2 regions of the Arthrobacter monumenti genome follow, and region 2 is predicted to be linked to the other one. Evidence: riboswitches for the same ligand, from Rfam matches in the RefSeq annotation. Region 2 holds a riboswitch; the other holds the start of a gene.
The links. A riboswitch is a leader RNA that binds a small molecule or an ion and turns the genes downstream of it on or off. The one in region 2 is predicted to bind thiamine pyrophosphate.
Positions count from the first base shown of each region.

Region 1 (4,187 bases), on a different contig from region 2:
TGGTCTGCTGGCGGTATTCGGAAACGGCATCAGCCTGTGGGGGAGGCATGGTGCGCAGGATGCCGACATTGCCGTCAAGCATTAGCCCGGCCGCGGCCATTCCGGTCAGCAGCGAAATCTGCGCGTTCCAGTTCTCCACCTCGAACGGAGGACGCGCATTGATCAGGTACCTGTGTCCGTCGTGTTCGACTTCCTGCTCGGGCAAGGCCAGGCTGGCGCCGCCGCGTGCGCGCTCGAGGGCGATCCGCGCAATGCCTACTTCCTTGAGCAGGTTGAGCGATTCCGGCGCGGTGCCGGCGTCGATATCCTTCTGGACTTCCTCATAGGTTAGCTGTGCCGTGCTCTGGATCCTGGCACGCTGCAACGCCGTCGCAGTCAGCCGGCCCCCGCCGTCGAGGTCGAATTCCCAGACGTAAGCCGGGCGGATCTGGTTGGGCAGCAGGGACGCCGCGTCTTCGCCGATGACCTCGGGGTGCAGCGGAATCCGGCTGTCCGGAGCGTAGATGGTCTGGCCGCGGCGCCGGGTTTCGACGTCGAGCGCACTGCCCGGCCGGACGAAAGCGGGAACGTCGGCGATGGCGTAGTAGACCTTGTAGCCGGACCCGGCCCGCTCGATGAGTACCGCCTGGTCCAGGTCGGTGGACCCGGGCGGGTCGATCGTAACGAACGGCAGCTCGGTGTAGTCGGGCTCCGGCATGGTGTGCGCCTTGACGGCTTCCTTCGCCTGCGTTAGCACCTCATCGCTGAAATCTGCAGGCAGCTCAAGTTCGACCCGTAGATCCGCAAGCGACCGGGCCAGTTCGTCCTGGGCCGCGCCCCTGGTCTTGTCGGCGGCCGAGGTCAAATCAATATGTGAATAAGGCACGGAATCAACGTTAGTCGTTGCCTTTCGATAACGCCCATCGAATTTACCGAAAACTTACGTGTCCTACTCCCCGGTACGCTTAAGCCATGCAACCAACCCCCGCCGTTCCGGAACAGTTCCCAACGGCCGATCCGGACCGCTACCGTAGTTTCCTGCTGGAGCTGCTCGGAGTGATGGCCTACGGGGAACTGTCTGCTTTTGAGCGGCTCTCCTCGGATGCCCGGTTTTCGCCTACACTGACCGATCGGGCGACGCTCGGGCAGCGGGCTGTTTCAGAGTTTCTGCATTACGAACTGATCGCCGCACATCTGGAAGCGATGGAGGCCGATGTGGAGGACACCATGCGCCCCTTTGTGGTCTCCATTGACGCGTTTCATGACCGTACCCGGCCGGCCGACTGGTACGAGTCGATCATGAAGGCCTATGTCATTGACGCGATTTCTGCGGATTTTTACCGGGCGCTGTCCCGGCACCTCGACCCTGCAACGCAGAAGGTCATTGCGGAAGTCCAGGTTTCCGAGGACCAGTCAACGGTGTTGATGAACCGGCTGAAGCAGGCGCTGGCAGAGCATCCCAAACTTCCGTCCAGGTTGGCGCTTTGGGGCAGGCGGCTCGTCGGTGAAGCGCTGACTCAGGCTCAGCGGCTCGGGATTGAACGGGCTTTTTTGGAAGGGCTGATTGGCGATCCTAACGACGCCGACGCTGCCAGCACGGACAGGGTTTCCAAACTGTTCTCGAATCTGACCCGGGCGCATTCGCGGCGGATGAATCTGCTTGGTCTGACTGCCTAACCTCAGAGCTGCTGGAATGTCCTCACGGCAAGGCGTCTTTCAGTTCCCGTGCGGCGGCAGCCGGGTCATCGGCTTCGGCGACGGCGCGGACGACGACGATCCTGCGGGCGCCGGCGTCGACCACCTCCCCAACGTTGGTCCGGTCGATCCCACCGATGGCGAACCACGGGCGCTCCAGGGACGAGGCGGCAACCTGGTCGGCGGCGTACCGCACCAGGTCCAGCCCGACGGCGGCACGACCGGGCTTTGTCGGCGTCGCCCAGACCGGTCCAGTGCAGAAATAGTCCAGCCCCTCGGTGCTGATCGCGGCGCTGACCTGCTGCTCGCTATGGGTGGACAGACCGATGATGGGGGCGTCCCCGAGCAGCTGCCTCGCGGCAGAGACCGGCAGATCGCCCTGGCCGGCATGGAACACCGGAGCGCCGGCCAATGACGTGATGTCGACCCGGTCGTTGGCCGAGAACAATTTGCCGTGCCGCCGGGCCGCCTCGCGGAGCACCGCGAAGTACTCGAGTTCCTCCGCGGCCTCTATGTTCTTGTCCCGAAGCTGGATGATGTCGACGCCACCGGTGTAGGCGGCGTCGACAAACCCGGCAAAGTCATTCCGTTCACGGCGTGCGTCGGTGCAGACATACAACTGTGCAGCGGCGAGCTTTTCCCGGATCAGTCCGGCGTCGGAAATGGTGGGCGCGTAAACGGAAGGCATACGCTTTAGACTAATAGAACCACGGGAGCCGGTTCCGCCAATGCTGCAGATGCTGCAGGACGGACAGAAGGCTGAGAGGGCGTCCAGCGCCGACCGTACGAACCTGAACCGGTTAGTCCCGGCGTAGGAAGGATTTCAATGACGGCAATGCGCCCTCCGTTCCGGCACGTGGCAGTGGTCGGCGGCGGCATCATCGGCTTGGCTATCGCCTGGGAGGCGACACGCCGGGGACACCGGGTGACGCTCATCGACCCGGATCCGGCATCCGGCGCCACCTACGCGGCGGCGGGCATGCTCGCCCCCATCAGCGAACTGCACTACCGGGAAGAATCACTCCTGAACCTGACGCTGGCGTCGGCATGGATGTACCGGAAGTTCACGCGTGACGTTGAAGACGTGTCCGGACTCGACACCGGTTATCTGGCCGCCGGGACTCTGGCGGCGGGAGTGGACGTGGCGGACCGGCAGGCGCTCGCGGACCTCCGTGCGGCGCAGCTCGAACTGGGGCTGGAGGTACAGGGGCTCAGTACCCGCGAGGCCAGGCGGATGGAGCCGATGCTGGGGCCGCAACTAACCGGCGCTTTCCTCATCCCGGATGACCATCAGGTGGACCCGCGCGCTTTGGCCGCTGCCTTGCAGTCCGCACTTCAGACCGAGGCGCGGGTCGGGATTGTCCGTACTGCCGCCGTCGGGCTCCTCTACGGCAATGCGGACGACGGCGGAATCACCAGGGGTGCGGTCCGCCACGGAGAAGGCACTTGCGCGATGGACGACGGCGACGACGGCGGCCCGGTCACCGGTGTGCGACTCGCTGATGACAGTTGCATCTACGCCGACGAGGTGGTGCTCGCCAACGGCCTTGGCGCTGCCGGACTCGATGGATTGCCCGATGGGCTGGAGCTGCCACTGCGGCCCGTCTACGGCGACATTCTTCGGCTGCGGGTTCCGCTCCAGCTTCGGCCGCTCGTGACCCGCACCGTCCGGGCCGTTGTCCGCGGGGTCCCCGTGTACGTTGTCCCGAGAAGCGACGGGACGGTGGTTATCGGTGCCACACAGCGGGAAGACGGATCCGGCGCACTGTCGGCGGGCGGCGTGTATCAACTGCTGCGCGACGCCCAAACGGTGGTGCCCGCGGTGGCGGAGCTGGAGTTGCTCGAGGCGGTCTGCCGTGCACGTCCAGGAACACCGGATAACGCGCCGTTGCTGGGCAGATGCCGTCAATCGGACGGCGCCGACGTGCCCGGTCTCATCGTCGCCACCGGGTTCTTCCGGCACGGGGTGTTGCTGGCACCTGTCACGGCCGCGATCTGCGCCGACCTGCTCGACGGCGTTGTGCCGGATATCGACATCGAACCGTACCGTCCGGACCGGTTCCACCGCGGAAGCACCGTTCCCGACAGCCCTTCCCACCTGCAAAGGAGCCAAGCATGACGACGGTCGAACAAGGAACGATGAACATCACCCTCAACGGACAGGCGCACGCGGCGGAGCAGCCCATCCGGCTGAGCGCGCTGGTGGAGCAACTGACCGGACGCCGGCTCAACCACGACGGACAGCCGGCCGATGGACGGCGGCTGGGCATCGCCGTCGCACATAATTCCGAGGTGGTGCCGCGGAAGCAGTGGGCAACCACCGGGATCAACGAAGGCGACGACGTCGAAATAGTCACCGCCGTGCAGGGAGGCTAGGACATGGACGATCCGCTGATGATTGACGGCGTCGCGCTCGGTTCGCGGCTGATCATGGGAACCGGCGGGGCACCGAGTCTGGATGGGCTGGGCGCCGCGCTCGCAGCTTCCGGCACGGAACTGACGACAGTGGCGAT
Region 1 covers NZ_JBTNCY010000007.1:121,025-125,211, reverse strand. Annotated here, with positions in the region: gene ACX80B_RS11905 (RNB domain-containing ribonuclease) at 1-865, opposite strand, end outside; gene ACX80B_RS11900 (ferritin-like fold-containing protein) at 952-1,656, shown strand; gene thiE (thiamine phosphate synthase) at 1,679-2,362, opposite strand; TPP riboswitch at 2,374-2,509, shown strand; gene ACX80B_RS11890 (FAD-dependent oxidoreductase) at 2,501-3,793, shown strand; gene thiS (sulfur carrier protein ThiS) at 3,814-4,050, shown strand; gene ACX80B_RS11880 (thiazole synthase) at 4,054-4,187, shown strand, end outside.
Region 1: linked by a shared signal. The riboswitch ahead of ACX80B_RS11890 (FAD-dependent oxidoreductase) and the one ahead of thiD (bifunctional hydroxymethylpyrimidine kinase/phosphomethylpyrimidine kinase) in region 2 are both predicted to bind thiamine pyrophosphate.

Region 2 (4,187 bases):
GCTTAACGGAGACACAACCATGGCCACCCGTTCCGCCGGACACGTGCAATACCACCCTGTCCACAAAACTGGCCACGATATCTCCTTCTCCTGCCTAATGTCCTGCATCGATTCTATTGGTGATGCAGGAACCCGCGGACACCACGGCTCAAAATGACCGGAATGTTGCGGTTAAAAGAAAATGGGGTGAGCCTGATCGGCTCACCCCATTATTCGAAACCTGAGGCTGTTAGCTCCCAGCTGCAGGTTCCTCGGCGCGCCGAAGCGTGCCGGGGGCAGCTGGGCAGCTACTCTGCAGCTGCAGCAGCGTTGGCGCTCACGATGTTGACAACCTTGCGGCCGCGGCGTGTGCCAAATTCGACGGCGCCTGCATCCAGTGCGAACAACGTATCGTCCCCGCCACGGCCAACGCCGGCGCCGGGGTGGAAGTGGGTTCCACGCTGACGGACGATGATCTCTCCGGCCTTGACAACCTGGCCACCGAAACGCTTCACGCCGAGGTACTGCGCGTTGGAGTCGCGACCGTTGCGAGTGGAACTCGCACCCTTCTTATGTGCCATCTGAAATGCCTGCCTTCTTGGTAAAAATCTCTAGCTAACGGATCCGGATATTACCGCAATCGGAGGACTCCCAAAGTTGCGGCAACAGGTAAGACTTACGCTATGTCGGTAACCTTAACGCGGGTCAGTTCCTGGCGGTGGCCCTGGCGCTTCTTGTAACCGGTCTTGTTCTTGTATTTCTGGATCACGACTTTCTCACCACGGAGGTCTTCCAGAATCTCCGCTGTGACCTTGACCTTGGCCAGGTCCTTCGGTGCGGAGGTGATCTTCTCACCGTCGACCAGAAGCAGTGCGGGCAGCTCAATGTTGCTGCCGGCTCCTCCGGGGACGCGGTTGAGGGTAATAAAGTCTCCTACCGAGACCTTCTCTTGACGGCCGCCAGCGCGGACAATCGCGTACACCACTTGGGAACTCACTTCTCTCGACGTTTAATACTGAAGTTTCTACTAGCGGAGCTGCCTGCTCGTAATACAGTGCTCACGCTGTGCAACGCCGAGGACATAACCGTGCATGCGGCGTTTGCACCGAAGATCAAGAATACGCTAGATCGACCGCCAGCCGCAAATGACGGATCTGCGGCGAGTCGGCGCGTGGCGGCCGTCACACCAGCCGTTCAGCGGTAACGGCACCGGCATCGAGACGGGGTGCATCGAAGAACTCCCGCTCGAATACAGCCGAGCGGATGAACGCCTGTTCCATGGCCTCGCGCTCTTGCTGATCTACAGCAGTGGCAGCAAAGTCCATGATCCGCACAGCGCGGTCGGTGGCGGCACGGAACTCCTCGTCGGCATAGGTGTCCAGCCATGCTCCGTACGGATGCCCTGCCGCGTCCTGCCCGTCGACGTAGCCTGCGTACAGTGTCTCACCCACATAGGCGTAGAGCCAGAAGCACGGTATCGCGGCAGCGACTGCGATGGCGTAGGAACCTGTTGCCGCAGCCGCGCGGAGGTGCTCCAGATACGCTGCGGTGACTGAGCCGGATTGGGAGCCGGCGTCGGTTCCGGCCAGCCAGTTCCGGTGCAGTTCGGCTTCGACATTGATGCAGTTATCCGCGGCGTCCAGCCAGAAGGTCCGCTCCGACGGTGGCTCAGCCATAGCAGCAATGAGTTTCAGGACTTCGGCATAACCGTCCAAGTACAGAGCATCCTGAGCGAGATAGTAGCCAAACTCCGACGGGTTCAGTGCTCCAGTGGCCAGCTGCTGGATAAAGCCGAGTGCGAGGATCTCGTCCCGCAGCGGAGCAATATCGTCCCAAAGCCGCCTGCTGAAGCCACCTGGGTTTTTGCTGCCGTAACTGTGGAAGTGATGGACCGGACCGTTGCCCCGGCCGACGTCGAGGTCGTCGGCCCGTTCCAGAGCGACCGTCAGCCATTCCTTGGCAGTCGTCAACGCGGCGGCCCAGTTGTCAGTGCGGGTCCGGACCGTTGCCAGGGCCGCCGAGAGGGAGCATCCGGTGCCGTGCGTGTTCCGGGTGTGCACACGGATGGCGCTGGCCTCCTGCACCTGCTCTTCTTCCGCTAAGGACATGTCCACCACGGCATCCGGGCAGGATCCGTCGTCCAGGTGGCCTCCCTTGACCAGCACCGCGACATTGTGGCGCCCGGAGAGACGTTTACCGGCCTGGAGCGCCTGCTCCCAACTGGATACCGGAGGCTCGTCCAGCAGCACAGCCAATTCGGCCAGGTTCGGGGTAACCAAATCGGCGCAGGAGACAAGCCCGCGCAAGGATTCCTCGGCAGCGCGGTCCAGCAACCGGTCGCCGCTGGTGGACACCATGACAGGATCAAGCACGACGACGGGCGGCCGGTTCCGCATAAGCCAGTTCCGTACGACGTCGATTACGTCCTGCCGACCGAGCATGCCGATTTTGACGGCATCGATAACGACGTCGTCGCTGACCACGTTGAGCTGTTCCAGCAGGAAACTGACCGGAGGCGTGTGCACCGAGCGTACGCCCTGGGTGTTCTGGGCCACCAGGGCGGTCACGACGGCCATGCCGTAACCGCCATTGGCGCCGATGCTCTTCAGGTCAGCCTGGATACCGGCACCACCGGTCGGATCGGTCCCGGCAATGCTGAGAACCCGTGGAATGCTGTTGCCTGGCATGCTGTTCATACGCTCCATTCGCCGACGTCGCAGCGAAGGTGGCGCAGCCGCACGTTCCGGCATTATCGGAAGCGGTTTTGCTCCCGGACCTTCGGCCGCCGGCATGGTGAGCGCGACATCCCTTCGCTAGTCCTAACTAGTTCAGGTTCAACGGGTCTGGATCTCAGCCCCGCAATTGGAGCACCCCGTGTCACTGGCTCTGACTCTACAGCACTTTAGAGTTCCGACGCGGGGACGCCGGTGCCGAGAATCATTGGTTCCGCGGCCTTCGGCTTTTTCGACTCGGAATCGTCCTTCTTGCTGTCCTGCGTTTCCGGTACTGCGGCCGGCGTTCCGACATGGTTGGCTGCGTCACTGGAAGCAGCCGCTCCCGACCAGACCGCTTTCGTCGCCTGGGCCAATTGGCTGTCATCGTACTTCTCGACCGGGTTGGCGTTCGCCGCACCCTGCGCGCTGCGTGCCGAGCGGTGCCGGCGTGGGCGCCGTGCCGGCGCGGAAGGCTGGTCCTTGCCGTCCTGGCCTGGCTCACGCGCCGGCGCGCCGGGCTGGCTGTCGAACGCTTCGGTCAGACTCTCCAGCGTGAAACGGCTGCTCTCCTGCTCCTCGGCCGCTTCCGAGGCGCCCGATTTCGGCACTACAACAGACTCGCCATGGATCGTGAGGACCGTCCCGGATCCATCATCGCCGCCGGCGGCACCCCGTGTCTCGTCAGCGCCGCCGTCGTTCCGTGCAGCATTGTCTTTGCGGCGGTCCTTCCGGCTGGACGTGCCGGCGTTTGCTGCACCACCGCCGGGCGCACCGGCATCAGCTGTGGATTGTTCCGGCCGGTGTTCCTCGTCAGCATGTGCCGCATGCGATGCAGCGGCGATATTGGCCAGTGCTGCGCGAGCCGCTTCCGCCTTCGCCTGCTTCCCGGCGTCGTCAGGCTGCTCTTCAACGGCCTTCGGTGCGGGTTCAGGACTATCCTGCTGCCGCTGCTTCCGACTGCGCTTCTTTTCGCTGCGGGACTGCTTTTCCGCCCTGAGATGGTGCTGGTGGTGTTCCGTGCCCAACGCGTGCTGCTTGCGGTGCTCGACCGGTTCATCGTGCGTGACAACTCCCCTGCCCGCGCAGTGTTCGCAGGTTTCCCCGAAGACTTCGAGCAGGCCAGTGCCCATCCGCTTGCGCGTCATCTGGACAAGCCCGAGCGACGTTACTTCGGCCACCTGGTGCTTGGTCCGGTCCCGGCCGAGGCACTCGACCATGCGGCGCAACACCAGATCCCGGTTGGACTCCAGCACCATGTCGATGAAGTCGATGACGATGATGCCGCCAATGTCGCGCAGCCTCAGCTGGCGGACCACCTCTTCGGCGGCCTCCAGATTGTTCTTGGTGACGGTCTCCTCGAGATTGCCGCCGCTGCCGGTGAACTTCCCCGTATTGACGTCGACGACGGTCATAGCCTCGGTCCGGTCGATCACCAGCGAGCCGCCCGAGGGCAGGAAAACCTTCCGGTCCAGCGCCTTCGTGATCTGCTCGTCG
Region 2 covers NZ_JBTNCY010000001.1:8,055-12,241, forward strand. Annotated here, with positions in the region: gene obgE (GTPase ObgE) at 1-76, opposite strand, end outside; gene rpmA (50S ribosomal protein L27) at 288-560, opposite strand; gene rplU (50S ribosomal protein L21) at 656-964, opposite strand; gene thiD (bifunctional hydroxymethylpyrimidine kinase/phosphomethylpyrimidine kinase) at 1,161-2,675, opposite strand; TPP riboswitch at 2,768-2,864, opposite strand; gene ACX80B_RS00065 (Rne/Rng family ribonuclease) at 2,882-4,187, opposite strand, start outside.